One region of the Nonomuraea fuscirosea genome, then DNA from elsewhere that is predicted to be linked to it. Evidence: riboswitches for the same ligand, from Rfam matches in the RefSeq annotation. Region 1 holds a riboswitch; the other holds the start of a gene.
What was found. Region 1 has a riboswitch for glycine ahead of gcvP (aminomethyl-transferring glycine dehydrogenase). Riboswitches for the same ligand answer to the same signal wherever they lie in the genome.
Positions count from the first base shown of each region.

Region 2: another riboswitch for glycine. It lies ahead of gcvT (glycine cleavage system aminomethyltransferase GcvT); the one in region 1 lies ahead of gcvP (aminomethyl-transferring glycine dehydrogenase).

Region 1 is NZ_CP109074.1:5,112,039-5,127,076, reverse strand. It holds gene OIE67_RS23560 (mannose-1-phosphate guanyltransferase) at 1-1,244, shown strand, start outside; gene OIE67_RS23555 (FHA domain-containing protein) at 1,495-2,007, shown strand; gene ftsR (transcriptional regulator FtsR) at 2,099-2,725, shown strand; gene OIE67_RS23545 (bifunctional nuclease family protein) at 2,859-3,329, shown strand; gene OIE67_RS23540 (MerR family transcriptional regulator) at 3,477-4,097, shown strand; glycine riboswitch at 4,329-4,428, shown strand; gene gcvP (aminomethyl-transferring glycine dehydrogenase) at 4,608-7,442, shown strand; gene OIE67_RS23530 (tetratricopeptide repeat protein) at 7,558-8,367, shown strand; gene OIE67_RS23525 (hypothetical protein) at 8,379-8,723, opposite strand; gene OIE67_RS23520 (alpha/beta hydrolase family protein) at 8,807-9,397, shown strand; gene OIE67_RS23515 (DUF5999 family protein) at 9,482-9,673, opposite strand; gene OIE67_RS23510 (TetR/AcrR family transcriptional regulator C-terminal domain-containing protein) at 9,877-10,437, opposite strand; gene OIE67_RS23505 (hypothetical protein) at 10,553-10,951, shown strand; gene OIE67_RS23500 (RNA polymerase sigma factor) at 11,088-12,443, opposite strand; gene OIE67_RS23495 (hypothetical protein) at 12,621-12,962, opposite strand; gene OIE67_RS23490 (AMP-binding protein) at 13,006-14,154, opposite strand; gene OIE67_RS23485 (o-succinylbenzoate synthase) at 14,236-15,038, shown strand, end outside.
Region 2 is NZ_CP109074.1:8,243,780-8,258,817, reverse strand. It holds gene OIE67_RS37480 (sensor histidine kinase) at 1-1,141, opposite strand, end outside; gene OIE67_RS37475 (hypothetical protein) at 1,306-1,815, shown strand; tRNA gene OIE67_RS37470 (tRNA-Leu) at 1,827-1,899, opposite strand; gene OIE67_RS37465 (hypothetical protein) at 2,226-2,387, shown strand; gene bcp (thioredoxin-dependent thiol peroxidase) at 2,483-2,956, opposite strand; gene OIE67_RS37455 (DUF3618 domain-containing protein) at 3,104-3,439, shown strand; gene OIE67_RS37450 (amino acid deaminase/aldolase) at 3,461-4,654, opposite strand; gene OIE67_RS37445 (DUF6286 domain-containing protein) at 4,792-5,391, shown strand; gene OIE67_RS37440 (hypothetical protein) at 5,465-5,980, shown strand; gene OIE67_RS37435 (L-serine ammonia-lyase) at 5,961-7,337, opposite strand; gene gcvH (glycine cleavage system protein GcvH) at 7,393-7,785, opposite strand; gene gcvT (glycine cleavage system aminomethyltransferase GcvT) at 7,782-8,867, opposite strand; glycine riboswitch at 8,999-9,096, opposite strand; gene OIE67_RS37420 (gamma-glutamyl-gamma-aminobutyrate hydrolase family protein) at 9,179-9,871, opposite strand; gene OIE67_RS37415 (3-oxoacyl-ACP reductase) at 9,881-10,645, opposite strand; gene OIE67_RS37410 (aldehyde dehydrogenase family protein) at 10,651-11,994, opposite strand; gene OIE67_RS37405 (glutamine synthetase family protein) at 12,004-13,374, opposite strand; gene OIE67_RS37400 (FadR/GntR family transcriptional regulator) at 13,499-14,203, shown strand; gene OIE67_RS37395 (hypothetical protein) at 14,270-15,022, shown strand.

The DNA.
Region 1 (15,038 bases):
CGCTGGCCGCCCGCGCGCTCAAGCGCGCCGTCATCGGCGCCCTCACCGCCGGCGCCATCAACGTGCTCGACCTGGAGGCGGCCCCGCTGCCCGTGGCCCGCTTCCACACCGCCCGCGAGGCGGCCGGCGGCGGCATCGCGCTGCGCACCACCCCGGGCGACCCGCAGAGCGTGGACATCGTCATCATGGACGACCGCGGCGCCGACCTGCCCCCGGCGGCCCAGCGCAAGCTGGAGCGGGTCTTCTCCCGCCAGGAGTTCCGCCGCGCCTTCCCCGGCGAGATCGCCGAGCTCACCTATCCGGCCAGGGCCGTCGAGGACTACACCCACGAGCTGCTGCGCCACGTCGGCGTGGGCGGCGTCAAGGACATGAAGGTGGTCGTGGACTGCGCGGGCGGCACCTCCTCGCTGGTGCTGCCGACGCTGCTCGGCCGGGTGGGCGTCGAGGTGCTCACCGTCAACGCCCGCCTGGACGACGTCTCGCCCACCGAGACGCTGGCCGGGCGCCGCCGCGACCTGCAGCGCCTATCCGAGCTGGTCGGCTCCTCCCGGGCGGCGTTCGGCGTGCGTTTCGACCCGGTCGGCGAGCGCATCGCCCTGGTGGACGAGCAGGGCCAGCTCATCGACGAGGAACGCGCCCTGCTCGTCGTGCTGGACCTGGTGGCGGCCGAGCGCAGGGGCGGCCAGGTGGCGCTGCCGGTCACCACGACCAGGGTCGCCGAACAGGTCTGCCGCTTCCACGGCGTCCAGGTGCAGTGGACCTCCACCGCGCTCGACGCCCTGACCTCCGCCGCCGCCGGCCCCGACATGATCTTCGCCGCCGACGGGCGCGGCGGCTTCGTGGTGCCCGAGTTCAGCCCCGCCATCGACGGGCTGGCCGCGTTCATGCGCCTGCTCGGGCTGGTGGCCCGCACCCGGCTCTCGCTCAGCCAGATCGACGCGCGGATCCCCGAGGTGAAGCTGCTGCGGCGGACGATCCCCACGCCGTGGGCGGCCAAGGGCGCCGTCATGCGCTCGGTCATGGAGGCGGCCGAGGCCGAGCCCGACGGCCACCGCGTCGACACCACCGACGGCGTGCGCGTGGCGCACGACGACGGGAGCTGGGTGCTGGTGCTGCCCGCCGCGGCCGAGCCCGTCACCGACCTCTGGGCGGAGGCCGGCGACGTGGACGGCGCCCAGGCGCTGCTCGAACGCTGGGCGCGCATCGTCGAACAGGCGGCGGGCCGGCCCGGTCACGGAACGTGATCGGAAAGGCTTTACCGATGATGTGCGCGGAGAGCGCCGCAAGATCGTAATGTAGAAACGCGCGGCGGCATGGACCACGGGGCGGGGGCGGCGGTAACTTTGTCTGCGTCCGAACCAACGTGCAGCGCCCCGCCTTGACCTTTGCCGCTGATCAGCGTAAGTTGCGGCATTCGCAAACTTGAAATAGCGAAGCGAGGCGCGTCCCAGAGCACCGTCGCCGCGTCTTCGCGGTAGGAGGCCGAGCCGATCGATGCCGAGCGTCTACTGCACGCAGTGCGGGCACGCCAACCCCGAGGATGCCCGTTTCTGTTCCCGCTGTGGGTCACCGCTGACCAGGCCCGAGGTCTCCGGGGACACCACGTCGACGATCTCCGTCGCGGGAATAGAGGCGTACGAGGCTGAGACAGGCGACATGCTCCTGGCCGAGCGGGCGCTGGTCGAACAGCTGCCGCCCGGCACGGCGTTGCTCACCGTCACCAGGGGCCCCAACCAGGGCAGCCGGTTCCGGCTGGACAAGGAGCTGACCACCACGGGGCGTCATCCGGAGAGCGACATCTTCCTCGACGACATCACCGTCTCCCGCCGCCACGTCGAGTTCTACCGCCACCGCGGCGGCCAGTTCTCCGTGCGCGACGTGGGCAGCCTCAACGGCACCTACGTCAACAGGGAACGCATCGAGGAGGTCCCCCTGCACTCCGGAGACGAGGTGCAGATCGGCAAGTTCCGCCTCGTCTTCCTGATGCGAGGCAACGCCGGGGCATGAGCGGGCGGAGCGAGCGACCCATGGACACGGCCTCCGCACGCCCGCGGCCGCGGGAGGCGGTCGCGTGAGTTCTCAGGCGGCACGGTCGCACATGAGCATCGGGGAGGTGCTCGCGCTCCTGCAGGGCGAGTTCCCCGATGTCACCATCTCCAAGATCAGGTTTCTGGAGGGCGAGGGGCTGATCGAGCCGGAGCGCAGCCCCTCCGGCTACCGCAAGTTCACCCACCTCCACGTCGAGCAGCTGCGCTTCATCCTCACCGAGCAGCGCGACCACTACCTCCCGCTGCGGGTGATCAAGGACCGGATGGCCGAGAGCTTCGGCCGGCCGCGCGAGGTCCGGCAGGCCCAGGAGGTCAGGCTCGACCGGGCCGAGCTGCTCGAGGCCGCCGAGATCGACGAGGAGACGCTCGCCGAGCTGGAGGACTACGGCCTGCTCGTGCCCGTGGCCAGGCGCTACGACGAGGAGGCGCTCAAGGTGGCCCGCGCCGTCGGCGCCCTGTCCCGCTTCGGCCTGCACGCCCGCCACCTGCGGGCGGTCAAGGCCGCGGCCGAGCGCGAGGCCGGGCTCGTCGAGCAGACCGTCGCCCCGATACTCAAGCGGCGCGCCCCCGGCGCCATCGGCGAGGCCGACGAGGTGGCCAGGGAATTGACCGCCCTGCTGCTCGACCTGCACGCATCCCTTGTGCGCACGGGTGTCCGCTCGGTCCTCGGTCGTTGAGACCGTCGCGAGCTGGGAGGCGCGGGCACATTCGAGGCCCGCTGGGTGTTACGTTGAATTGAAGAAGCCATGTCAGCAGAAGTGATGACCGAAGAGCTGTGCCGGGTCACCGGTCAGGAATACGGAGCAGCCCGTGTTGCAGATGGAGGTCGTGGGCGTTCGCGTTGAAATGCCCACTAATCAGCCGATCGTCTTGCTCAAGGAGGCACACGGGGAGCGGTTTCTTCCGATCTGGATCGGCATGACCGAGGCCACCGCCATCGCGCTGGCCCAGGCGGAGGAGCCGCCGCCGCGGCCTCTCACCCACGACCTGTTCAGAGACGTGCTGAGCGCGCTCGGCGTCGGGCTGCGCGCGGTCAACATCGTCGCCCTGCGTGACGGCATCTTCTTCGCCGACCTGGTCTTCTCCAACGGCGTGGAGGTGAGCGCGCGGCCGTCCGACTCGATCGCGCTCGCGCTGCGCACCGGGGCCCGCATCTTCGCCAGCGAGGAGGTCGTCCAGGAAGCCGGGGTCATCATCCCGGACGACCAGGAGGACGAGGTGGAGAAGTTCAGGGAGTTCCTTGACACGATCACTCCCGAAGACTTCGGCAGGGCGGGGTAGGTATTTCAGTGCATTTACGCTTCACGACGCGCCGAGCCGGATCGTTGACTGCGCATGGTCACGGTCCTACGGTGCAAGTGAAACCCGTGGTCGCCTTTTACGAACCCCCAGATCAGGCCACGGGATGAGAGAAAGCCGGAGGTCCGCGTGGCGGTCAGCAGCGGCGAGGGAAAGACGGCCGGCCAGGAAGATCCGGTACGGCGCGAGAGCGCGCGGCAGCGTGCCGGAGAGCAGGGTCTGCTCTTCGATCAGCAACCCAGGACGCTGCCGGGTGACATCGGATACCGCGGGCCGACGGCCTGTGCGGCGGCCGGCATCACCTACAGGCAGCTCGACTACTGGGCGCGCACGGGGCTGGTGGAGCCCACGATAAGAGCCGCGCAGGGCTCGGGCTCCCAGCGGCTCTACAGTTTCCGCGACATCCTGGTGCTCAAGGTCGTCAAGCGGCTGCTCGACACCGGAGTGTCGCTGCAGCAGATCCGTACGGCCGTGCAGCACCTGCGTGACCGCGGGGTCGGTGACCTCGCGCAGATCACGCTCATGAGCGACGGCGTCAGCGTCTACGAGTGCACCTCGGCCGACGAGGTGATCGACCTGCTCCAGGGCGGCCAGGGCGTGTTCGGCATCGCGCTCGGCCGGGTCTGGCGTGAGGTCGAGGGCTCCCTCGCGGAGCTGCCGGGGGAACGCGCGGCGGTCGAGGACACCGTCCCGGCCGACCATCCCGCTGACGAGCTGGCCCGCAGGCGACGCGCCCGCCGCACCGGCTGAGAGCACCCGGCTCCACGAGGGCCGGGATGCCGAAGAAGAAGACCAGGTTCCGGGAGAGCGCCACAAGCGCCGGTCCCGCGACCACCCAGGGGACGTCGATCCCCGGGAACACCCGCCTGGGAGCGCTGATCCCCAGAGCGTGAGCGCCGATCCACCCGGGGGAACCCGCACGCGACGGGCCGATGACCGGCTAATGGTGCGTAGCGTAGTAATCTGGGACAGCAAGGCTGACGACCCCGTGCGGGAGAGTCCCCGGGCCGCTACGGCGCCGGGGCGCCGAAGGAGCAACCCTCCCCGGAATCTCTCAGGCATCCTGTACCGCTCGGGCGAGGCGACTCTGGAAAGCAGGCGCTCCCGCCAGGCGCGCCTCACCGACGGTGCAAGCCCCACCGGGGGTGAAGCTCTCAGGTCGCGGTAGCACGTACGTCGTGCGGCCGCGCTGACAGAGGGGGAGATCCGGCACTCGCCCGCGCCCTGGCGCCGGTCTCCACAGCCTCGGGAGGCACATCCATGACCGATCTGTCAGCTCCGCCGTTCTCGTCCAGGCACATCGGCCCGTCGGAGTCCGAGCAGCAGCGCATGCTCGAAGCCGTGGGCTTCGAGTCCGTGGCGGATCTGGTGGCGGTGGCCGTGCCCGAGTCCATCAGGGTCAAGGACCGGCTCAAGCTGCCCGCCGCGATCGGCGAGGCCGAGGCCATCGCCGAGCTGCGCGCCCTGGCCGGGCGCAACCGCGTGCTCACCTCGATGATCGGCCTGGGCTACTACGACACCGTCACGCCCGCCGTCATCCGCCGCAACCTGCTGGAGAACCCGGGCTGGTACACCGCCTACACCCCGTACCAGCCGGAGATCTCGCAGGGGCGCCTGGAGGCGCTGCTGAACTTCCAGACCGTCGTCTCCGACCTCACCGGCCTGCCCGTCTCCGGCGCGTCCCTGCTGGACGAGGCCACCGCCGCCGCCGAGGCCATGACGCTGGCCCGCCGGGCGGGCAAGTCCAAGAGCGCCGTGTTCGTGGTGGACGCCGACGCGCTGCCCCAGACCAAGGCCGTGCTCGCCACCAGGGCCGAGCCGCTCGGCATCACGCTGGTGGAGCACCCGCTCGACGGCGAGCTGCCCGAATGCTTCGGCGTGCTCGTGCAGTACCCCGGCGCCTCTGGCCGGCTGCGCGACTTCCGCGCCGTGGCCGCCGCCGCCCACGAGGCCGGCGCGCTGGTCGTGGCCGCCGCCGACCTGCTGGCCCTCACGCTGATCGCCGCTCCCGGTGAGCTGGGCGCCGACATCGCCATCGGCTCCTCCCAGCGCTTCGGAGTGCCGTTCGGCTTCGGCGGGCCGCACGCCGCCTACATGTCCGTACGCGAGGGGCTGCAGCGCCAGCTCCCCGGCCGCCTGGTGGGCGTGTCGGTGGACGCCGACGGCGATCCCGCCTACCGCCTGGCCCTGCAGACCCGCGAGCAGCACATCCGCCGCGAGAAGGCCACCAGCAACATCTGCACCGCCCAGGTCCTGCTCGCCGTCATCGCCGGCATGTACGCCGTCTACCACGGCCCCGAGGGCCTGCGCCGCATCGCCCACCGCGTCCACCGGTACGCCGGCGCGCTGGCCGCCGGGCTGCGCGAGGGCGGTGTGGAGATCGTGCACCAGGAGTTCTTCGACACCGTGCTGGCCCGCGTGCCCGGCCGGGCCGCCGAGGTCGTGGCCGCCGCCGCCGAGCGGGGCGTCAACCTCTGGCGGGTGGACGACGACCACGTCTCCGTCGCCTGCGACGAGAAGACCGGCGCCGCCGAGGTGGCCGCCGTCTGGGGCGCCTTCGGGCTGCCCGAGGCGGGCGGGGCGGACCCGGAGAACGCCGCGGACGCGCTGCCGGGCGAGCTCCTGCGCGAGAGCGCGTACCTGACCCACCCGGTCTTCCACGCCCACCGCTCCGAGACCGCGATGCTGCGCTACCTGCGCAGGCTGCAGGACAAGGACATCGCGCTCGACCGCTCCATGATCCCGCTCGGCTCCTGCACGATGAAGCTGAACGCGACCACCGAGATGGAGCCGATCACCTGGCCCGAGTTCGCCGCGATCCACCCGTACGCGCCCGACGGGCAGACCGAGGGCTACCGCGAGCTGATCGGCACGCTGGAGGGCTGGCTGGCCGAGGTGACCGGCTACGACGCCGTCTCCCTCCAGCCGAACGCCGGCTCGCAGGGCGAGTTCGCCGGGCTGCTGGCCATCCGCGCCTACCACCGCGACCAGGGCCAGGGCGAGCGCGACGTCTGCCTCATCCCGTCCTCGGCCCACGGCACCAACGCCGCCAGCGCCGTCATGGCCGGCATGCGGGTCGTCGTCGTGGCCTGCGACGACGACGGCAACGTCGACCTGGCCGACCTCGACGCCAAGATCGGCAAGCACCGTGACGCGCTGGCGGCGATCATGGTGACGTACCCGTCCACGCACGGCGTGTACGAGGAGAGCATCACCGAGGTCTGCGCCAAGGTGCACGAGGCCGGCGGCCAGGTGTACGTGGACGGCGCCAACCTCAACGCCCTGGTCGGCCTGGCCAAGCCGGGCGAGTTCGGGGCCGACGTGTCCCACCTCAACCTGCACAAGACCTTCTGCATCCCGCACGGCGGCGGCGGCCCCGGCGTCGGCCCGGTCGCGGTCCGCGCCCACCTGGCCTCCTACCTGCCCGGCCACCCGCTGCACGACGGCACCCCGGTCGGTCCCGTCTCGGCGGCCCCGTACGGGTCGGCCGGCATCCTGCCGATCTCGTGGGCGTACGTCAGGATGATGGGCGCCGACGGCCTCACCGCGGCCACCGAGCAGGCCATCCTGTCGGCGAACTACCTGGCCAGGCGGCTGGCCCCGCACTACCCGGTGCTCTACACCGGCCGCGGCGGCCTGGTCGCCCACGAGTGCATCATCGACCTGCGCCAGATCACCAAGGAGACCGGCGTCACCGTCGACGACGTGGCCAAGCGGCTCATCGACTACGGCTTCCACGCCCCGACCATGTCGTTCCCCGTCGCCGGGACCCTCATGATCGAGCCGACCGAGAGCGAGGACCTCGCGGAGCTCGACCGGTTCGCCGACGCCATGGCCGCGATCAGGGCCGAGATCGCCAAGGTGGCCTCGGGCGACTACGACAGGACCGACAACCCGCTGCGGAACGCGCCGCACACGGCCGAGTCCGTCACCGCCGACGAGTGGCCGCACCCGTACGGGCGCGGCGAGGCCGCCTACCCGCTGCCGTCGCTGCGCGAGGGCAAGTACTGGGTGCCGGTGCGCCGCATCGACCAGGCCTACGGCGACCGCAACCTGGTGTGCTCCTGCCCTCCGCTGGAGGCGTACGAGGACTGAGCCGGCCGGGGTGGGAGGACTGTCACCCCGGTGCCAGTCCTTCCGCGTCAAGTGAGCAGACATGATCGTCAGAAGTCGTTAGGCTTCGGTGCGACCGTCGCCCCAAGGAGCTCTCTTGACGTCCTCAGAGCTGGAGACACCGCCCCTCGACACCGCCCGCCGCCTGGCCGAGGAGGGTGACCTCGACGCCGCGGCCGACATCCTGAGCCGGCTCGCCGCCGACCCGGAGGAGCCCGACCGGGCGCAGGCCGCCGTGGGCCTGGCCGTGGTGCTGGAGCAGCGCGGCGACGTCGAGCGGGCCAGGGCCGCCGCCAGGACCGCCCTGGCCACCGGGCACCCCGAATACGCCGCCCAGGCGGCCTGTCACCTGGCCCAGGGCTTCGAGCGGGAGGGCCGGGCCGACCAGGCCAGGGCCGCCTGGCAGGCCGTCCTCGGGGTCGGCACGGCCGCGTACGTGCCGCTGGCCCATCTCGCGCTGGCCCGGCTGGCGGTCGATGCGGGCCACCTGGAGGAGGCCGGCGACGAGCTGCGCGCCGCCGTGCGCGCGGGCGTGGCCTCGGGCGACGACAAGATGGGCGCGCACGCGGCGCAGCGGCTGGCCGAGCTGATGCTGGAGCACGGGGAGCCGGGGCCGGCGGCCGAGGTGCTGCTGGAGGCGCTGGAGTTCGCCCCCGCGGACGAGGTGCCCGGCCTGCGGGTCCAGCTCGGCATCGCGCATCTGGAGCTGGCCTGCGCCGAGTTCGCCGAGAGCGTCGAGGGCGGCGCCGACCCGCGTACCGGCGCGCTGGCCATCGAGCTGCTCGCCCGCACCCTGCCGCTGCGCGGGCGCGACGACGACGCGGGGCGGGTGTGGACGTACGGGCTCGAACACGAGGACGAGACGCTGGCGGCCGAGGTCCGTCTCCGCTACCAGCGCGACGCCTGACGGCGGAGGGGTCAGGGGCGGCGCATGAACGCCGCCGCGGCCGCCACGTTGACCAGCACGATCGCCGCCCACGCGACCAGCAGCCCGAACGCGCCTCCCGTGGTGCCCGCGATGGCCGTGAGCGGAACCCCGATGCCCAGCGAGCCCAGCGCGATCGGCACCAGCGGCGTCCCCTGGCCGGTCTTCTTGCGCGGCGCGACGCCGTGGTGGTCGAGCTCGGCCCGGACGCGCGCGGCGATCGTGGCGTCGAGGCGTTCCATGAACGAGTCGATGAGCGCCGGCTCGTAGTCGGGGCCGAGATCGCGGCGCGCCTCCAGCGTGGCCCGCAGGTCGTCCCTGAGGCGTTTGTCTGACATGGACGACATCATCTCCCGTCCCGCGCCGCGCCGTCATCAGCCCTGAGGTCTAGTGCGCGATCCTCCCCAGGTACCGTGCTGCCATGCAGGTGATGACCCCGAGAGGGCCGGCGCTGGTCCAGGTGGACGAGGTCGCGGACGCGCGGCTGCTGCTGGTGCTGACCCACGGCTCCGCCGGGACGGTGGAGGCCCCCGACCTGCTGGCCGTGCGCGACGCCGCCGTGGCGGCCGGGGTGAGCGTGGCCAGGGTGACGCAGGCGTTCCGGGTGGCGGGGGCGCGGGCGCCCGGTTCGGCCGAGCGGCAGGACGAGGCGTGGGAGGTCGTCCTGGACGAGCTGCGGGCGGCCCGGCCGGGGCTGCCGGTGGTGCAGGGCGGGCGGAGCAACGGGGCCCGGGTGGCCTGCCGTACGGCGAAGGCGGTCGGCGCCGCGGCGGTGGTGGCGCTGGCCTTCCCGCTGCATCCGCCGGGGAAGCCGGAGCGGTCGAGGGCCGACGAGCTGCGCGGCGCCGGCGTGGACGTGCTGGTGGTGAACGGGGACCGCGATCCGTTCGGCGTTCCCGACGCGGGGGACGCCGCGCGCCTGGTGGTGCTGCCGGGGGAGGGGCATGAGCTGAGACGTGACCCCGCCCGGGTGGGCGAGGTCGTCGCGGAGTGGATCGTCCGCTACGCGTAGGCGTGGCTCCGGCCGGAGGTGAGCGGCCGCGCGCGGGCCCAGGGCCTGGCGGCGGGCGTCAGGTGCGGGCCGCGCCGGGAGGCGTCAGGCCGCGCCGACCGCGGGCCGGTGCGGGGCGATGGCGGTGCCACTGGGAAGCAGCTCCCCGGTGTCCTCGAACAGGACGACGCCGTTGCAGAGCAGGCTCCACCCCTGTTCGGGGTGGCAGGCCAGGGTGCGTGCCGCCTCGCGGTCAGGCGCCTCGGCATCCGGACAGGCCGGGTCGTGCGGGCACATCGGCGTGCCTCCGATATCTCGTGGGTCGCTCCCGTGCTGGAGGGTCGGGAGCCGGCTCGGGTTGTTCTGTTCTGGCAAGTGTGCGATGTATGTCACGTGTTCCGACATAGTCCGTTCGGACTGTTACAGGAGGATCCCCGGGTCGTGTGACCTTCGACACAGCGTGCCTTATGCAGGATAACGGGCCAAGCGCGACACGCGCATCACGTTTGCAATCCCTTGAGCAGAGCGTCGAGTCCGCGCTCGAAGTCCATATCGGCTCTTTCGTCCCTCCTGACCCATTCATCAACCTCCGGGTCGGCCCAGCCGGACTGCTGGACCTCGACGGCCACGCTGCCGAACACGAACGCCCGCAGCGACCGCACGGCCTCGGGGGCGTCGCCCAGACCGCCCTCGGCGAGCTGCTCGGTCTGCTCCCTGATGGCCACGGCGGTCGCTCCCTTCGGCGGCTTGGTCAGCGCCAGCGCCAGCACGCCCGGATGCTCGCGCAGCAGCTCCCTGCCCGCCCGGCACCACGCCCTGGCCGTCTCCTGCCAGGTGGGGCCGCGCTCGACGTGGACGGTGGTGACGTGCTCGGCCAGGGCGTCCATCAGCGCCTCCTTGCCCCGGGGCAGGTGGTGGTAGATGGCCATCGCCTCCACCTCCAGGGCGTCGCCCAGGCGGCGCATGGTCAGGCGGCGCAGGCCCTGGCTGTCGGCGATGTGGAGTGCGGCCTCGATGATGCGCTCGCGGGAGAGGGGAACGGGTGGTCTCTTGGCGGGCATGGAGATCATCTTACTATGTAAAGGCGGGCGCGCCAGGGCGATTTCCGCCCGTGTCGCGCGACGGCGTACTCTTGGTCGTCGCACCAGTACACGACAGCTTTAAGGGGCAGGGCCGATGGCGTTTTTCCGTCCGCGGGTGAGCCGGGAGGCAGAGGTCCGCTACCACGCGGACCTGGAGATCTCCAAGAGCTTCCCCGAGTTCATCGAGAAGGCCAGGCAGGCCGAGCAGGTCCTGCGCGAGCTGCGCGCCTCCGGGGCCGACGAGATCGAGTTGCTGGCGGCCGGCCGGGCCTTCGACGCGGCGCTCACCGAGGCGCTGCGGGCGGCCGAGGCCGGGCAGCGGGCCACGTTCGGGGTGAAGACCTACGACGACCGGATCGCCCGCCGCAAGGCCAAGGCCACCCCGGCCGGGGCCATGTGGACGGCCGAGGTCGAGCGGCTGCGCACCCTGCGCGAGGACAACCGGCTGTGGGGGATCCCCCGGGTGCCGAGGCCGCTGCCCGCGACCGCCTGACCCGGGACGAACCCGCTCGCGGCCACTGGTCCGCTGGTTCTGCCGAGCCGTCCGGACCTGGGCGTGCTGGTCCGGATTCGCGAGCGTTCCCCGTGCGATGAGCCCCGGCGCCCTTTGACGGTGCCGGGGCTCTCGTTCAGCTGGCCCAGTCGAGCAGCGGGCGGGTGTTGCTCGGGTGGCGCAGCTTGGACAGCGACTCCTTCTCCAGCTGCCTGATGCGCTCCCTGGTCAGGCCGAGATACTTGCCGATCTCGTCCAGGGTGTGCGGCTTGCCGTCCACCAGGCCGAAACGCAGCGCCATGATCTTCGACTCGCGCGGCGAGAGGTTGTCGAGCACGCCCCGCAGCTGGTCGCCCAGCAGCTGGCGGTCGACGATCTCCGACGCCTCGGGGGAGTCGACGTCCTCGATGAGGTCGCCGATCGTGGTCTCCCCGTCCTCGCCGATCGTCGCGTTCAGCGAGATCGGCTGACGGCTGGTGCGCAGCAGCTCCTCGATCTGGTCCGGCGTCTTGTCCAGCTCGACGGCCAGCTCCTCGGGCGTGGGCTCGCGGCCCAGGCGCTGGTGCATGTCGCGCTCGACGCGCGACAGCTTGGACAGCATCTCCAGCACGTGCACGGGCAGCCGGATCGTCCTGGCCGAGTCGGCGAAGCCGCGCTGGATGGCCTGGCGGATCCACCACATGGCGTACGTGGAGAACTTGAAGCCCTTGGTGTAGTCGAACTTCTCCACGGCCCTGATGAGCCCCAGGTTGCCCTCCTGGACGACGTCCAGCAGGGACATGCCGCGGTCGGTGTACTTCTTGGCGACGGAGACCACGAGGCGCAGGTTGGCCTCCAGCATGTGGTCCTTGGCCTGCCGGCCGTCCTCCACGACGAGGTGGAGGTCCGCCTGGGCGGCGGGCGACAGGTCGGGCTGGGTCTCCAGCTTGTACTCGGCGTACAGGCCCGCCTCGATCCGCCTGGCCAGCTCGACCTCCTGGGCGGCGGTGAGCAGGGTGCGGCGGCCGATGGACTTGAGGTAGGTGTGCACCGAGTCGCCCATGACGGACTGCGTGTCGTCCAGGTCGATCGGCTCGTTCTCGATTTCAGCGTCCGCGGAGTTCACGACGAGGTCGTCCGGCACGTCTTCCTCGTGCTCCGGCTTGGACTCCGGCGCCGTCACCGCCTTCGCCGCGTCGGTCGCCGCTCCGGTTTTTGCCTCGGAGCCCTTGCGGCGGGTACTCTTTGCCCGCGCGGTCTTCCCGGCGGAAGCGGTCTTCTTCTGGGCGTTCTTCGTGGGGGCGGTCGTGCTGAGAGACGGCTCGTTCTCGGCGGCCAGGCTCACACCGGCCTCCGACAGCTCGCGCAGGATCGTGCGGCCTTCAGAGGGGCTGATGCCGGCCATCGCGAATGCGTCACGCAGCTCCGCCAGAGAAAGGTGACCCTGGGCTCGCCCTCGTTCAATCAGCTGATCGAGAGTAGCGGGTGGGGTCGCCACGGCGGTTCTGGGCATGAGGACACCTCCTCCGTACGGAGTGGAAGCGATCAGGCAGGTTGTGGTGGGGCGGGTTCGCGTCCGCACGGCGCACCAGTATCAATAACGCCAAACGCCGTCATTTGTTCCCGTGCGCCCTAAGTGGGACGAAAAAGGGGCGGATCGCCCACGTATCGAACCGCCCCAGGGGGGACTTTATTCCGTCGACCCGTGCCCGTCCGGCCGCGCCTCGGGCATCGGCATGGGCTCGGCGTCCTCCATGCGCTGGTCGGTCCAGTATTCGAGGACCTTCTCCGGGTCCGGGTTGATCTCCCTGGAGACGATGAAACCATCGGTGGTCGCGGGGGCCGGGGTCTCGTCCGGTCCTTCGAGCAGCTCCTGGGGCTCACCGGACGGCGCCTTCTCCACCACGGCTCGGGTCTCCCTCGCGACCTGGTCGAGCTTTCCCGCCGAGGCGGCCGCCGCGACTGAGGCGCCTCCGGCGACGATGACGCCGACGACGGCCGCGGATGCCCACAGCTTGCGGGTCTGGTCCATGAAGGCTCCCTCCTTCTCCCCACTATGACGCATCGGCCACTCGTCAGGTTCCTGCCCTAAGCCGCATCAAATCGGTCTTGCCATTCGGCAGCAGGGGGAGCCGCTCGACGAGCCGCAGGTCGCGAGGGGCGGCGTAGGGGGCGAGCTTATCGCGGCAGAATGCCCGCAATTGCTGAAGCGTGACGGGTGTGTCGGGGTCGGCGGGGACCACGACGGCGGTGACCCGCTCGCCCCATTCCGCGTCGGGCACGCCGATCACGGCCGCGTCGGCGACCCCGGGGTGGGCGCGCAGGACGGCGGTCACGACGCCGGCCACCACCTTCTCGCCGCCGGTGTTGACGACGTCGTCGGCCCGGCCGAGCACGCGCAGGCGGCCGTCGCGCAGCTCGCCGAGGTCGGAGGTGACGAACCAGCCGCCGTCGAGCGGGGCGGGCGGGTCGGCGAAGCGGTAGCCGGAGAAGAGCACCGGGCCGGAGATCCTGATCAGGCCGTCCGCGCCGATTTTGAGATCTACATTGTCAAGGGGCCGGCCGTCGTACACGCAGCCGCCGCACGTCTCGCTCGACCCGTACGTCGTCACGACCCTGGCGCCGAGGGCGGTGGCCCGCTCCAGCAGGCCCGGCCCCGGGGCCGCCCCGCCCAGCACGATGGTCCTGAACACCGACAGGTCCGCCCCCATCTCGACCAGCCGGTGCAGCTGGGTGGGCACGAGGGAGACGTGGTGGGCGCCCGAGGCCAGCACCGCGTGCGGGTCGAACGCCGGATGGATGATCGGCTCGCTCCCCGAGAGCAGGGCGCGGACCAGGACCTGCAGCCCTGAGACGTGGGAGACGGGCAGGCAGCACAGCCAGCGGTCGCCCTCGGCGGCGCCCACCCGGCGGATCGAGGCCGCCGCGCACGCGCGCAGGGCCGTGGCGGAGAGCAGCACGCCCTTGGGCGGTCCGGTGCTGCCGCTGGTGGCGATCACGATGGCCACGTCGCCGGGAACACCCGCCCCGCCGGGGTTGGGGACGCCGTCGACGTGGGTGGGGCGCAGCGCGTCCAAGGCGGGCTCGTGGTGGCCGGGGGAGAGCGGGAGGACGGCGGGGCCGTCGCCGGAGAGGGCGTCGCGGATCGCCGTGAAGAGGGCGGGCCCGGCAGGCTGCACAATGGCATGCAGCGGACGGTCCGGATGCGACGGGTTCCTCCACATGCTCGTAAGGTTAATGGTGACAGGTCGGACAGTGGCGCAGGGAGGGTCGTGACGCGTTCCCCCGTGGTCTTCCGGATCCCGATGCGGACGCGGTTCCGCGGGCAGTCCGTCAGGGAGGGGGTGCTGCTGCACGGCCCGGCGGGGTGGGGGGAGTTCTCCCCGTTCCCCGAGTACGGCCCGCGCGAGTGCGCCCGCTGGCTGGCGTGCGCCCGCGAGGCGGCGTTCGAGGGATGGCCGGAGCCGGTGCGCGACAGCGTCCCGGTCAACGCGACCGTTCCCGCGGTCGATCCCGAGCGGGCCCATGACATCGTGCGGCGCTCGGGTTGCGGCACGGCGAAGGTCAAGGTGGCCGAGCCGGGGCAGACGTTCGACGACGACGTGGCCAGGGTCGAGGCCGTGCGCGACGCGCTCGGGCCGTCGGGGCGGCTGCGGGTCGACGTCAACGGCGCCTGGGAGGTCGAGGAGGCCGTCCGCCGGCTCAAGCGGCTCGACCGTTTCGACCTCGAATACGCCGAGCAGCCGTGCGCCACGCTGGAGGAGCTGGCGGCGGTGCGGCGGGCGTGCGACGTGCCGATCGCGGCCGACGAGTCGATCCGCAGGGCCGAGGACCCGCTGCGGGTCAGGGCGGCCGAGGCGGCCGACATCGCGGTGGTCAAGGTGCAGCCGCTGGGCGGCGTGCGGGCCGCGCTGCGGGTGGTGGAGGCGTGCGGGCTGCCCGCGGTGGTCTCCAGCGCCGTGGAGACGTCCGTGGGCCTGGCGGCCGGGCTGGCGCTGGCCGCGGCGCTGCCGTCGCTGCCGTACGCGTGCGGGCTCGGCACCATGGCGCTGCTGTCGGGCGACGTGGCGGACGATTCGCTGGTGCCGGTGGACGGGCGGCTGGCGGT
Region 2 (15,038 bases), 3.1 Mb from region 1:
CCTCGAACCCGCCACCCGGCCGGGGGCCCGCCGACACGGCGCCGCCGTACATGCCGGCCCGCTCGCGCATCCCGATCAGGCCGTGCCCGTCGGAGCTCACCGGAGCCGCCGCGCCCCGGCCGTCGTCCACCACCCGCACGACCAGCTCGGGGCCGCCGTAGTCGATCTCCACGCTGGCCCGGACGCCGGGGCCGCCGTGCTTGAGCGCGTTCGTCAGGGCCTCCTGGACGATGCGGTAGACCGCCAGCTGCTGGCCCTCGGGCAGCTCGGCCGGCACCCCGCCGACGCTCAGCCGGGCGGGCACGCCCGCGCCGCGTACCAGCTCCTCCAGCTGACCCAGACCCGGCTGCGGGGTGTAGTCGGTGCCCGCGGCCTCGTTCTCCCGCAGCACCCCCACCAGCCTGCGCATCTCGGCCAGAGCCGCGCGGCCGGTCTTGGAGATGGTCTTCACCGCCAGCCTGGCCTGTTCGAGGTCGCGGTCCATGGCGAAACCCGCGCCGTCGGCCTGCACCACGATCACGCTCACGTTGTGGGCCACGACGTCGTGCAGCTCCCTGGCGATCCTGGCCCGCTCGGCCGCGGCGGCCATCCTGGCCTGCTGGTCGCGCTCGCGTTCGGCCCGTTCCGCCCGCTCCTCCAGGCTCTCCAGGTAACGCCTGCGGGTGTTGGCGTACAGGCCGGTCAGCCAGATCGTCACCACGAACACCGAACCGCTGAAGAACATCCCGAACGACGGATCCGACCAGTGGACCAGCGCCAGGAACACCCCCAGCTCCGCCACCAGCCCCGCCGCCAGCGCCCAGCGGAACGAGCACCGGTAGGCCACCGCCCAGAGCGCCACCAGCACCGCGAGGTTGGCGGGCAGCGGGCTCACCCCCGCCAGCCACTGCCCGAAGCTGATCAGCGCGACGGCGGCGAAGCAGATCAGCGGCCGTCTGCGCCACGCCAGCGGCGCCAGCAGCGCCGCCGACAGGGCCAGATAACCGGCCACGCCGGGACCGTTCTGCGCGGCGCCCGGCGGGGGGCCGTTCACCGCGTACGGCACCGCCAGCAGGGCGCACAACAGCACCAGAGGGGCCACGCCGGCGGCGGTGGCCAGCTTCTCGTGGCGCCTGGACCACGCCCGTACGCTCCCGAACACATCATCACGATATGTAGCCCCGGCCCGGCCTTGGTCCGCCTGGAGGGTGAAGTGCGAGTACGACCCAGGTCTTACATGGCTTCGTCCTTACATGCGGCTTACGGTGAGTTTGGCATCCTTCATTATCGGGAGCGCCCTTCGTGGGCGAGTAAAGGGAGATCGTGATGGCGGATCATGATCGAGACGCCGGGTCGCGCGGCGAAGAGGAAGCGCCGCGCGACCCGACCCAGGAGCCACTTGAACCGGCCCAGCTGAGGTACGGAGAACAGGCGGACCGCCCGTACACCGACCTCCCACCCACCCAGTCGAACGCCTCAAGCTGGGAAGAACCGCCTCTCGCCCCTTCGGAGAGCTTCTTCCGACGCAGGCGAACCCAGATCACGGCCGCGGCCATCGGGGGCCTGCTCGCCGGCGGCCTGCTCGGCGGTCTCACCGTCGCCTCGGCCACCGACCACGACCACGACCGGTTCGACGTGTGGCTCCAGCACGAGAACCGCTGGCGCGCCCCTGACGGCCTGCGAATGCCGAGACCCATGGACGGCGGCTGCTACCGCTCGGACGACGAGTTCTTCTGCATCGCCCCACCATCCCGCTTCGGCGACCCCGACTCCTTCACCGAGGACACCGACGAAGCCCCCGAAACCGCCGCCCCGGCCCCCACCAGGACGTCATGAAAGAGAAAATGTAGGGCCGGTGGGATTCGAACCCACACTAACAGCCACCTAAAGACTGCGCCTCTGCCATTGGGCTACGACCCCTTTTCACCTTTCCCTTGCCCGCGAAATTCTCGGTCTGGGAATGGCAATTCAGGCACAGGAAGCGGAGATTCTCCATTCGATTGTCGAGCCAGTCTCCACTGATGTGGTCGACATGGAGCGTCAGCGGCCTTCCCTGCCACGTGCCGCCAATCTTACAGCCTGCGCACGTGTACGGGACCCCTGCTCCGATCAGAGCGCGGCGGAGAATCGGCGCCTTCTCGCGAATGGAACCGGGCGGGCGCGCCACCAGAACTTCCTGGTAGGGACGCGCGGTCGCCGTACGCCGCCCTTTGCCGTGAGCCTGGCCGACGAAGTGAGAAGTGTCTATGCCGAAGTGCTTGAGCCGCCGGCTGATGTGCGCGTGGCTGCCCCCGGTCCACCTGATCCCGAGGTGCCTGAGCACGTCGGCGACGCTGAGCGAGGCCGCGGCGGCCTCGGCGAGCAACTCGCGGGAATACTTGATGTACGCGGCCACGGCCCGAGCCTAGAGAACGGCTCCGACGTTTTTCTGAGGCCGGGAAATCATCGCAGAAATGCGGTGAATGTCGCTTTTGGGGCCCTCCGAAATGGAGGGCCCTTCGGGTCAGAGGAGGCCGAGCTTCTTCTTGAGTGAGGCCACGTGGCCGGTCGCCTTCACGTTGTAGAGGGCCTGTTCCACCTTTCCGTCCCCGTCGATGACGAACGTCGAGCGGATGACGCCCACGACCTCCTTGCCGTACAGCTTCTTCGTGCCGTAGGCGCCGTAGGCCTGGTGGATGGTCAGGTCGGGGTCGGACAGGAGGGGGAAGGTCAGCGCGTCGCGCTCGGCGAACTTGGCCAGCTTGGCCGGCTTGTCCTTCGACACGCCGAGGACGACGAAACCCTCGGCGGTGAGCTGGTCGAGGCTGTCGCGGAAATCGCAGGCCTGCTTGGTGCAGCCGGGGGTCATCGCGGCGGGGTAGAAATAGAGGATCACCCGCTTGCCGCGGTAGGTCTCGAGGGAGACGGTGCCGCCGTCATGGGTGGGTAGCGTGAACTCGGGCGCGGCGTCGCCGGGCGCGAGCTTGGTTTCGGTCAATGGGCCCTCCTGAGTTCTCCCCGCCAACCTACCGGCCTGGCCGCCGTGCCGTACGGCGTGCCGACCTGACAGACTGATCACGACCAGAACGGACGGAGCCCAGCACGGCACGCGGCGCCGGGCACGCGTACGGTCGGAAGGAGAGCCATGGCTGACACCGATCCCGACGAGCTGGAGCGGCGGATCGCGCGGACGCGCGCGGAGTTGGCGCAGACGGTCGACGCCATTGCCGACCGGGTGAGCCCCAAGCGGGTCGCCGAGCGTACGGTGGCGGACGTCAAGAGCAGGGCGGGGAACTTCGTGGCGTCCGTGGGTGACGCGCTGGGGGTCACGCCGCGGCCGGTGCCGTACGACGGTGAGGAGCCGGATCGGCTCTGGGAGGACGAGCGGCCCGACATGGGTCCTGTGCTGATCGGGGTGGGCGCGGTGCTGGTCGTGGGGGCGGCCATCATGCTGTGGCGGCGCAGGCGCAATCGCCGCTGACAGGCGCGTGTGTGCCGGGGGTCAGAGGAAGGTCTGGCCCTCGCCCCGGTAGGTAGGCACCGTTTCGACCAGGGTGTCGCCGTCGACGAGGTGGAGCGCGTCGAAGCGTTCGCACATCTCGCCCGCCTTGGCGTGCCTGAACCACACCCGGTCCCCGATCCGCAGCTCCGCGGCGGCCTGGCCGATGAGCGGGGTCTGCACCTCGCCCGCGCCCTCGTCGGGCGCGTAGCGCAGTCCGGCGGGCAGGTACGGCTGGGGCAGGCGGCTGGGTCCGGCCGAGCCGGAGGCGGGGTAGCCGCCGCCGAGCACGGTCACCGTCTCCATGTCGGGGCGGCGGACCACGGGCAGGGCGAAGAGGGCGGCGGGGCGGCCGGTGAAGCGGCGGTAGAAGTCGAACAGCCTGGGGTGGAAGAGCCCCGAGCCGGCCGCCACCTCGGTGATGGCCTTCTCGCGTACGGTGCGCTCCACGGAGCCGGTGCCGCCGCCGTTGACGAATTCGAGGTCGGTGTACTGGCGTACGGCGTTCACGACGCGGCCGCGCCGCAGGATGAGCTCTCTGGCGGAGCGGGCCTGCATGAGCCGGATGAGGCGGGTGTAGGCGGCGTTGCCGGGCGGGTCGTCGCCGAGGCCGGCGATCTGTGACTCGTAGGCCATGACCCCGGCCAGCCGGAACCCGGGGCGTTTGGCGATGCCGGCGGCCAGGTCGGCGGCCTGGTCGGGCTCGCGGACGGGGGAGCGGAGCGCGCCCGCCCTGAACCGGCCGCCGAGGGCGAGGTAGGCGGCGTCGATGTCGAGGCAGGTTCTGATCTCGGCGCGCTGGTGGACGTGCGACACGGCGGCGTCGATGAAGTCGAGGTGGGCGGCCGAGTCGATGGTGACGGTGATCCGCCGGGCGGTGTCCGGGTCGGCGGCCAGGGCGGCGAGGGCGTGCCGATCGGCGGTGGGGTAGGCGACGAGGATGTCGGTGAAGCCGTGGCCGGCCAGCCAGAGCGCCTCGGGCAGGGTGAAGGCCATGATGCCCTGGAAGCCGTCCATGGCCAGGACGCGTTCGAGGAGGGGCCGGCTGCGGATGGATTTGCTGGCGACCCTGATGGGCTTGCCGGCGGCGCGGCGGACGAGGTCGGCGGCGTTGGCTCGCATGGCCGCCAGGTCGAGGATCGCGAACGGCGCTTCCAGGCCCGCTGTGGCGCGGTCGTAGCGCTGGCGGTCATCCATACCAGCAGCGTAACGACATATCGGGCAAATGAATATGAGGCTTGTTCGTGTTGATCGTCGTCCCCGTAATGATCGGGCAAATGGGCGGCGAGGGCGCGGTTCAGGTCATGCGGGATCCATGTACGTCTGTCGTTGTGATGACCACGCTTCAGCAGATACTGCCCGGTGCCGCCGTCACCCCGCGGCACACCGGGCTGCGCCGGGCGAACAGGGCGTTGCGGCCGGCGCGTACCGTTCCGGGGGCCGCGGTCGCGCTGACGCTGGCCGCCGGGCTGGGGACGACCGCGGCCGAGGTGGTCTCGGGGCTGCTCGGCGCGCCGCTCGGCTGGGTGCCGGTGAACGAGGCGGTCGATCTCGCCACGAAGAGCACGTGGCCGGACCTCGCCACGCCGTCCCTGGTCATGTCGGGGGCGGGCGTGCTGATGCTGCTGCTCGCGGTCGTGCCGGGCCGGTCCAGGACGGTGCCGGTGGAGACGTCCGACCCGCTGATCGTCATCGGGATCACCCGCTCGGGACTGCGCCGTACGCTGCGCGCCGCCGCTCAGCAGGTGGCGGGGGTGGACAAGGCCCGGGTGCGGTTGCGCCGGCGCACCATCGAGGTGACGGTCATGACCGATGCGGAGAGCACGGGCCAGATGTTGCGGCAGGTCGGGACCGCGGTGGGGGACCGCCTGGCGGGCGTGGGCACGCTCGGCACCGGCGAGGTCGTGGTACGCCTGCGCAGGAAGGCCGTGTGATGCGCCGCTACCGCGGGAGGGCCCGTGTGATGCGGGATCGTGCCATCTGCCGGGACAGCGGGAAGGGCGTGTGATGCGGCGGTACACCGGGAATCGGGTCGGTCTGGCCGTCGTCGGGGCGACGCTGCTGGGCCTCGGGATCTACGCGTGGCTGCGCGGCGAGGACCGTTTCCTCGGCCTGCCGCCGGGCGCCAGGGTGCTGCCCGCGCCGGCGTACCGGACGCTGGCGGAGGAGCCGTGGCCGCTGTGGTTCCTGGCCCTGGGCCTGATGCTGCTGGCCCTGGTCTCGCTGCGCTGGCTGCTGCTCTGCCTGGGCTGGGGCCGCAGGGGCACGCCGAACGGCACGGGCACGGCCATGCTGTTCGTGGGGCTCAAGGGCGTGGAGGGGCTGGGCCGGGCGGGGGTCAGGGTGGCCGATGACGGGCTGCGCATCGCGCTGACCTGCCCGGCGGCGGCCGACGTAGGCGCGGTGGTGGGCAAGCTGGACGGCGACATCGTCGGGCGGATCCGGCGGGAGGTCCGCGATGACGAGACCCCCGCCGTCGTCCGGCTGCACGTCCGCCGCCCGGTCAGCACTCGATCACGTTGACGGCCAGGCCGCCGCGTGAGGTCTCCTTGTACTTGTCCAGCATGTCCTGTCCGGTGATGCGCATCGTCTTGATGGCCTTGTCGAGCGCCACGTAGTGCCGTCCGTCGCCGCGCAGGGCGATCCTGGCGGCGGTGATGGCCTTGTTGGAGGCGACCGCGTTGCGCTCGATGCACGGGATCTGGACCAGGCCGCCGATCGGGTCGCAGGTCAGGCCCAGGTTGTGCTCGATGCCGATCTCGGCGGCGTTCTCCACCTGCTCGGGGGTGCCGCCGAGCACCTCGGTGAGGCCGGCGGAGGCCATGGAGCAGGCCGAACCCACCTCGCCCTGGCAGCCCACCTCCGCGCCGGAGATGGAGGCGTTCTCCTTGAACAGCACGCCGATGGCGCCGGCGGTCAGCAGGAAGCGGACCACGCCCTCGTCGTCGGCGTGGGGGACGAAGCGGGTGTAGTAGGTCAGGACGGCGGGGATGATGCCGGCCGCGCCGTTGGTGGGGGCGGTGACGATGCGGCCGCCGGCGGCGTTCTCCTCGTTGACCGCGAGGGCGAAGAGCGTCACCCAGTCCATGGCCTGGAGCGGGTCCTTCTCGGCCGGCTCCGACTGCAGGCGGCGGTGGAGCTGGTTGGCGCGGCGCTTGACCTTCAGGCCGCCGGGCAGGACGCCCTCCTTGGAGATGCCGCGGCGCACGCACTCCGACATCACCCGCCACAGGTTGAGCAGGCCCTCCCTGATCTGCTCCTCGGTCCGGCCGAACGCCTGCTCGTTCTCCAGCATGAGGGCCGAGATCGACAGTCCCGTGTTGGAGCAGTGCTTGAGCAGCTCCTCGCCGGTGGTGAACGGGAACGGCAGCACCGTGTCGTCGGGCTTGATGCGGTCGGCGCCGGTGGCCTGCTCGTCCACCACGAAGCCGCCGCCGACCGAGAAGTAGACCTTCTCCCTGATCGGCTCGCCGGAGGCGGCGTAGGCGGTGAAGCGCATGCCGTTGGGATGTTCGGGCAGCGAGATCTTGCGTTCGAAGACGAGGTGCTCGCCGACGACGAACGGGATCTCGTGCGTGCCGTAGAGCTGGAGCGTGCCCGACTCGCGCATCGCGGCGACGCGGGTCTCGACGCTGTCCACGTCGACCAGTTCGGGCTTCTCGCCGGACAGGCCGAGCAGGACCGCCTTGTCGCTGCCGTGGCCCTTGCCGGTCAGGCCGAGCGAGCCGTACAGGATGGCCTCGACCCGGGCCACCCGGTCGAGCAGGCCGTCCTCGTGCAGGCCGCGGGCGAATTTGTGCGCGGCGGCCATCGGGCCGCCGGTGTGGGAGCTGGACGGTCCGATACCGATCTTGAACAGGTCGAAGACGCTGATCGCCATTGATGTGCGCCCTTCTTAGGGGCCGGGGCCCGTCCGTGCGGGCCCCGGCGGTGGGTCAGGACTCGCTGCCCTTGGTGAGCGCCGTGTACTCCTCGGGCGTGAGCAGGTCCTCGGCGTCGCCTTCCACGCGCACCTTGAACATCCAGCCCTCGCCGTAGGAGTCGCTGTTGACCAGGCTGGGGTCGTCCACGACGGCCTGGTTGACCTCCACGATCTCGCCGCCGACCGGCGCGTAGATCTCGTTGACGGACTTGGTCGACTCCACCTCGCCGACGGAGTCGCCCCGCTCGACGGTCGAGCCGATGTCGGGGAGCTGCACGTAGACGACGTCACCAAGGGCCTCGGCGGCGAAGGCCGTGACGCCGACGGTCACGGTGAGGCCGTCTTCGAGGCCGGCCACCCACTCGTGCTCCTTGGTGTAGCTGAGGTCGTCAGGGATGTTGCTCACTTGTTCCTCCTGTAGAAGGGCAGCTCGACCACGTCCATAGGTTCATGGCTGCCCCGGATGTCCACGGCCAGGCCTGTTTCGGCGCCGGTGTCCACGTAGGCCATCGCGATCGGCTTTCCCAGGGTCTGGGAAGGCGCGCCGCTGGTGACCACGCCGACGACGGCGCCGTCCTTGGTGACCGGGTAACCGTGGCGCGGCACCCGGCGGCCCCGCGCGACCAGGCCGACGAGCCGGCGTCGCGGCGTGTCGTCCTTGACCGCCTCGAGTGCCGACCTGCCGACGAAGTCGCCGGGCTTGTCGAATTTCACCACCCTGCCCAGCCCCGCGTCGAACGGGGTGAGCTCGGCGTGCAGCTCGTTGCCGTACAGGGGCATGCCGGCTTCGAGCCTGAGCGTGTCGCGGCTGGACAGGCCCGCGGGCTTGAGCCCGTACGGCTCGCCTGCCGCCGTGAGGGCGTGCCACAGCGGCACCGCGTCGTCGTTGGCGACGAACAGCTCGAACCCGTCCTCGCCGGTGTATCCGGTACGGGCGATGAGGGCCTGACGGCCGTCCACCACGCCGGGCAGCCCGGCGTAGTACTTGAGCCCGGCGAGGTCGGCGTCGGTGAGCGTGGCCAGGATCTCCTGCGAGCGGGGCCCCTGGACGGCGATCAGCGCGTACTGGTCCGACCGGTCCTCGACGACCACATCGAACGCCTTAGAGCGAATTTTCAGCTCATTTCCGACTTTTTCGTAGTTCGAGGCGTTGGCCACGACCATGAACTCCTCGTCCCCGAGCCGGTAGACGATGAGGTCGTCGAGCACCCCGCCGCGCTCGTCCACGATCATGGTGTAGCGCGCCCGCCCGGGCGTCAGCGCCGACAGATGCCCGACCAGCGCGTGGTCCAGGGCCTGGCCGGCCTGCGGCCCGGTCAGGAAGATCTCCCCCATGTGGGACAGGTCGAACAGCCCGGCCGCCTCGCGCACGGCCTTGTGCTCCGCGGACTCACTGCCGTACCGGAGCGGCATGAGCCAGCCCGCGAAGTCGGTCAGCGTGGCGCCGAGGCTCTCGTGAACGTCTCGTAGCGGTGTCGGTCGGGACATGAGTCGCACCTCAGGACAGGGTTGGATGCCAGGATCCTCCCCCTCTGTCATCGATGCCTGAGAGCTTCGCCCGACTTTTGCCGGACTTTCACCTTCGGCGAGGCCCGCAGGCCTGCTTTCCAGAGGTCACCCTTAGCCGTGCGGTCCTTTGCCTTGAGAGGTTTGCGGGGAGGGCTTGCTCCTTCAGGGACCCTGACCGGCTGTCAGGGTGCTCTCCCGCACGATTGGTCGGTGATGCCCGCCAGCCTAGTGCCGTCCGGGGGTCGTTGTCGCGTCCAGGGGAGTCGTGACCGGTCGCCGGCGGGTGCGTCTCAGCAGGCGGACACCAGTGCGTCGAACAACGCGTGCCCCTCCGCCATCTCCGCGTGCCACTGCACGGCCAGCACGAAGGCCGCGTCGAGTTCCACGGCCTCGATCGTCCCGTCGGCGCTGGTGGCCGTGACCGCCAGGCCGGGAGCGAGGCGGTCGACGGCCTGGTGGTGGTAGTGCGGGACCGCCACCGGCTCCTCGCCCAGCGCCTTGGCCAGCCGGCTGCCGGGCACGACGCTCACCGGCAGGTCGCCGAAGCGACCGGGGGCGGGGCAGTGGCCGGTGTGCCCGACCACGTCGGGCAGGTGCTGGTGCAGGGTGCCGCCCAGGGCCACGTTGAGCACCTGGAGGCCGCGGCAGATGCCCAGGTACGGCAGCCCGGCGTCCAGGGCCGCGGCGAGCAGGGAGAACTCCGCCTCGTCGCGGAACTCCCTGACGTAGCCGAGCCGCTCGTGCGGGGCGGCGCCGTACCTGGCCGGGTCGATGTCGCCGCCCCCGGCCAGGATCAGCCCGTCCAGGCCGCGCACGACGGAGGCGGGCTCGCCGGCCGGAGGCAGCACGACCGGCTGGCCGCCGGCCCGCACGACCTGCTCCACGTACGCGTACGGCAGCAACGCCGCCGTCGTGTCCTGCCACACCGTGAACGAGGCCGGCTCGACGTAACTGGTGATGCCGATGACGGGACGACGCACCATGGGACCCCCTTAGAGCGGTGTGACGTAGGCGCCGGAGATGCCGCCGTCCACCAGGAACTCGCTGCCCGTGATGAACGAGGCGTCGTCGCTGGCCAGGAACGCCACCGCGGCCGCGATCTCCGACGCCTCGGCGAAGCGGCCGACGGGCACGTGCACCAGCCGCCGCCGCGCCCGTTCCGGATCCTTGGCGAACAGCTCCTGCAGCAGCGGCGTGTTCACCGGGCCCGGACACAGGGCGTTGACCCTGATGCCCTCCCTGGCGAACTGCACGCCCAGCTCCCGCGACATCGCCAGCACCCCGCCCTTGGAGGCGGTGTAGGAGATCTGCGAGGTGGCCGAGCCCATCACCGCCACGAAGGACGCGGTGTTGATGATCGAGCCCTTGCCCTGGCGGCGCATGTACGGGATCGCGTGCTTGCAGCACAGGTAGACGCTGGTCAGGTTGACCTCCTGGACGCGACGCCAGGCGTCGATGCCGGTCTCCAGGATCGAGTCGTCGTCGGGCGGCGAGATGCCGGCGTTGTTGAAGGCGATGTCCACGCTGCCGTAGGTGTCGTGCGCCGTGGCGAACATCCGTACGACGTCGTCCTCGCTGGTCACGTCGGCCCGTACGAACAGGCCGCCGACCTCGGCCGCGGCCTTGACCCCCGCCTCCTCGTCGATGTCCGCGCAGACCACCTTGGCGCCCTCGGCGGCGAAGCGGCGGGCCGTGGCCAGCCCGATGCCGCCGCCCGCGCCGGTGATGACCGCCACCCGATCCTGCAACCGCTGCATGTGTGTCACTCCGATGAGATGAAGACGTTCTTGGTCTCGGTGAACGCGGCCAGCGCGTCCGGTCCGAGCTCCCTGCCGAGGCCGGACTGCTTGAAGCCGCCGAACGGGGTCCAGTAGCGGACGGAGGAGTGGGAGTTGACCGACAGCGCGCCCGACTCGACCGCCCTGGCCACGCGCAGCGCCCGGCCGACGTCGCGGGTCCAGATCGAGCCGCTCAGGCCGTAGGGGGTGTCGTTGGCGATCCGCACGGCCTGCGCCTCGTCCTCGAACCTGGCCACCGACACGACCGGGCCGAAGATCTCCTCGGTGAACGCGCGGTCGGTGAGCTCGGGGGTCAGTACCGTCGGCGGGAACCAGTAACCCTTGCCCTGCGGGCAGGAGCCCTGCAGCCAGGGGGTGCCGTCGACGAAGCCGCGGACGCGGTCGAGGTGCTCGGCGCTGATCAGCGGGCCCATCTCGGTGCTCTCGTCGCGCGGGTCGCCGACCTTGACGCCCTGGACGGCCGGGGCGAGCAGGGCCATGAACTCGTCGTACACGGAGGACTGGACGAGGATGCGCGACCGGGCGCAGCAGTCCTGGCCCGCGTTGTCGAAGACGGCGTAGGGAGCGGTGCGCGCGGCCTTGACCAGGTCGGCGTCGGCGAAGACGATGTTGGCCGACTTGCCGCCCAGCTCCAGCGTGACCCGCTTGACCTGGCGCGCCGCCGTGGCCGCGATCTCCTTGCCCACCTCGGTCGAACCCGTGAACACGATCTTCGCCACGTCCGGATGCTCGACCAGGCGGGCCCCCGCGACCTCCCCTGCCCCAGGCAGCACCTGGAGCACCCCCTCGGGGAGGCCCGCCGCCAGGGCCAGCTCGGCCAGCCTCAGCGCGGTCAGCGGAGTCCACTCGGCCGGCTTGACGATCACGGTGTTGCCGGCCGCCAGCGCGGGGGCCATGCCCCACGTCATGATCACCATCGGGAAGTTCCACGGCACGATGATCCCGACGACGCCCAGCGGCTCCTGGAACGTCAGGTTCACCCCGCCGGGCACCGGGATCTGCCTGCCGTGGTCGCGCTCCGGCGCCCCGGCGTAGAAGTGCAGCACGTCGCGGACGTTGCCGGCCTCCCAGCGGGCGTTGGCGGCGGTGTGGCCGGCGTTGGCCAGCTCCAGCTCCGCCAGCTCGGCGCCGTGCGCGTCCACCAGGTCGGCGAAGCGGCGCAGCAGCCGCGCCCGGTCGCCGGGGGCCACCTCGCGCCACGTCGCGTACGCCTTCCTGGCACGCTCCACGGCCCGGTCGACCTCGGCCGCGTCGAAGAGTTCGACGTCGGCCAGGACGTCCTCGGTGGCCGGATTAACGATCTTCATGCGTCCCCCTCACATCCGTTCGAAACCACGGAACAGCTCCCAGTCCGTGACCGCCGCGTCGTACGCGGCCAGCTCCACCCGCGCGTTGTTCGCGTAGTGGTCGACCACGTCCTCCCCGAACGCCTCCTTGGCCAGCTTCGACCCCTCGAACAGGGCCAGCGCGTCGCGCAGCGTGTGCGGCACGGTCTCGGCGCCGCTGGTGTAGGCGTTGCCCGCGCACGGGTCCTCCAGCGGCAGCTCCGCGTCGATGCCGTGCAGGCCGGCCGCGACCAGCGCCGCCACCGCCAGGTACGGGTTCACGTCGCCGCCCGGCACCCGGTTCTCCACCCGCAGGGACGGGCCGTGGCCGACGAGCCTGAGCGAGCAGGTGCGGTTGTCCACACCCCACTTGACCGCCGTGGGGGCGAAGCTGCCGGGGACGAAACGCTTGTAGGAGTTGACGTTGGGGGCGTACAAGAGGGTCAGCTCCCGCATGCACGCCAGTTGCCCGGCGATGAAGCGGGCGCCGAGCGGCGAGAGCCCGTACGGTCCCTCGCCCGCCATGACGAGCTCCCCGTCCTCGCCGCGGAGGGAGATGTGCACGTGGCAGGAGTTGCCCTCACGCTGGTTCGGCTTGGCCATGAAGGTGATCGACCGGCCCTCCTGGGCGGCGATCTCCTTGGCGCCGTTCTTGTATATGGCGTGGTTGTCGCAGGTGGTGAGGGCCTCGGCGTAGCGGAAGGCGATCTCGTGCTGGCCCAGGTTGCACTCGCCCTTGGCGGACTCGACGTACAGGCCCGCGCCCTCCATGTCGCGCCTGATCCGGCGCAGCAGCGGCTCGACGCGGGCCGTGCCGAGCAGCGAGTAGTCCACGTTGTAGAGGTTGGCGGGCGACAGGTCCCGGTAGCCCCGCCGCCAGGCGTCCTCGTAGCTGTCGTCGTAGACGACGAACTCCAGCTCGGTGCCCACGTACGCGGCCAGCCCCCGGTCGGCCAGGCGGGCGAGCTGCCGGCGCAGGATCTGGCGCGGCGAGGCGGTCACCTCGCCGCCGTCCTCCCAGGTCAGGTCGGCCATCAGCATCGCGGTCCCCTCGTGCCACGGCACCCGGCGCAGCGTGGCGAGGTCGGGCTTCATCACGAAGTCGCCGTAGCCCCGGTCCCAGGACGACATCGTGTAGCCCTGGACGGTGTTCATGTCCACGTCGACGGCGAGCAGGTAGTTGCAGCCCTCGGAGCCGTGCTGCAGCACCTCTTCGAGAAAGTACCGCGCCGACAGCCGCTTGCCCTGCAACCTGCCCTGCATGTCGGCGATCGCGAGGAGCACGGTGTCGATCCGCCCGAGCGCCACCTCGTCACGCAGCTCGGCGACGGAAAGGAACCCGGTGCTCGCTCGTCCGCTCACGCTACGTCGCTCCGATCTGGCCTGACGCGCTTACCCGTTGATTGGGCTAGTCTCAGACCATTGATGTGCATGCCACGATCGCTTGTCAAGACCTGAGGACACGTTGGACGAGTCGGCGCGTTTGATGACGGTGTTGCGGCCGGTCAGGGCCGGCAACGCCTTCGAGGAGACCGTGGAACGGCTGCTCCAGGCGATCAAACTCGGCGTGGTCGCGCCGGGCGACAAACTTCCGGCCGAGCGCGAGCTGTCCGCGCGGCTCGGCATCAGCAGGGTGACGCTGCGCGAGGCGATCCGCGCCCTGTCCGACGCGGGTTATCTCGACGTACGGCGGGGCCGCTACGGCGGCGCGTTCGTCACCTACGTCCCGCCCAAGCCCGACGCCGGCGACCTGCGCCAGGCCGTCAGGAGGATGGGCCAGGACGAACTGTCGGACGCGCTCACCTTCCGGCTGGCGGTGGACTGCGGGGCCGCGCAGATCCTGGCCACCTGCGACCTCACCGAGGACAGGAAGGCCGTCCTCGTCCACCGGCTCGCCGAGCTCAACCGGGCCGGGCTGGACGACTACCGCCGCCTCGACACCGCCTTCCACCTGTCCATCGCGGAGCTCACCGGCTCGGCCCTGCTCGCCACCACGTGCGCCGACGCCCGCTCCAGGATCAGCGACCTGCTGAACGCCATCCCGATGCTCCAGGTCAACCTCGACCACGCCGCCGTCCAGCACCAGGCCATCGTGGACGCCATCCTGGCCGCCGACCCCGACGCGGCCAGGCGAGCCGTCACCGAGCACCTGGAGGGGACGGCCGCGCTGCTGCGGGCATTCCTATCCTGACCGGCCATGATCGGGACAATGGGGCCGGGAAGGGGCTCGCGGCTCGTACCATCGAACGCAAGGGCCATGCAGAACTGGTTTCAGCAGAGCATCATCTCCACAGGACGGCTGCCGCTGTTCTGCTACTTCGTCATGCTCATCGTCGCCTTCATCGCCACCCGCATCAACGTGCGCCTGATCAGGGCGAAGATCGGCTGGTTCCGCAACGTCAACGTGGGCGAGATGCACATCCACCACGTGGTCTTCGGCGTGGTGCTGATGCTGATCGGCGGCGTCGCCCTCATCGTCTCGCCCGGCTCGCAGATCGGCACCGCCGCCGCGGCCTCCGTGTTCGGCGTCGGCTCGGCGCTGGTGCTGGACGAGTTCGCGCTGATCCTGCACCTGCACGACGTCTACTGGGAGGAGGAGGGCCGCACCTCGGTGGACGCCGTCTTCATCGCGGTCGCCGTCACCGGCCTGCTCCTCATCGGCCTGCGCCCGCTCACCTGGAACTACGGCACCCCGGTCAACCCGGCCATGCTGATCGTGGCCAACCTGGCGCTCGCCGTCGTCACGCTGCTCAAGGGCAAGATCTGGACCGGCATGGCGGGGCTCTTCGTGCCGCCCATGCTGCTGGTCGGCGCGATCCGGCTGGCGCGGCCCGGCTCGCCGTGGGCCCACTGGTTCTTCGCCAAGGGCTCGCCGCGCAAGGTGGCCAGGGCGGTGCGCCGGGAGGAGCGGTTACGGCGGCCGGTGATCAAGGCGAAGATCGCGTTCCAGGAGTTCCTCTCCGGGCGGCACGACCTGCCGTCCACCCGGCGCGGGCGCCGGCACACCTGACAGCTGTCCCGGCGTG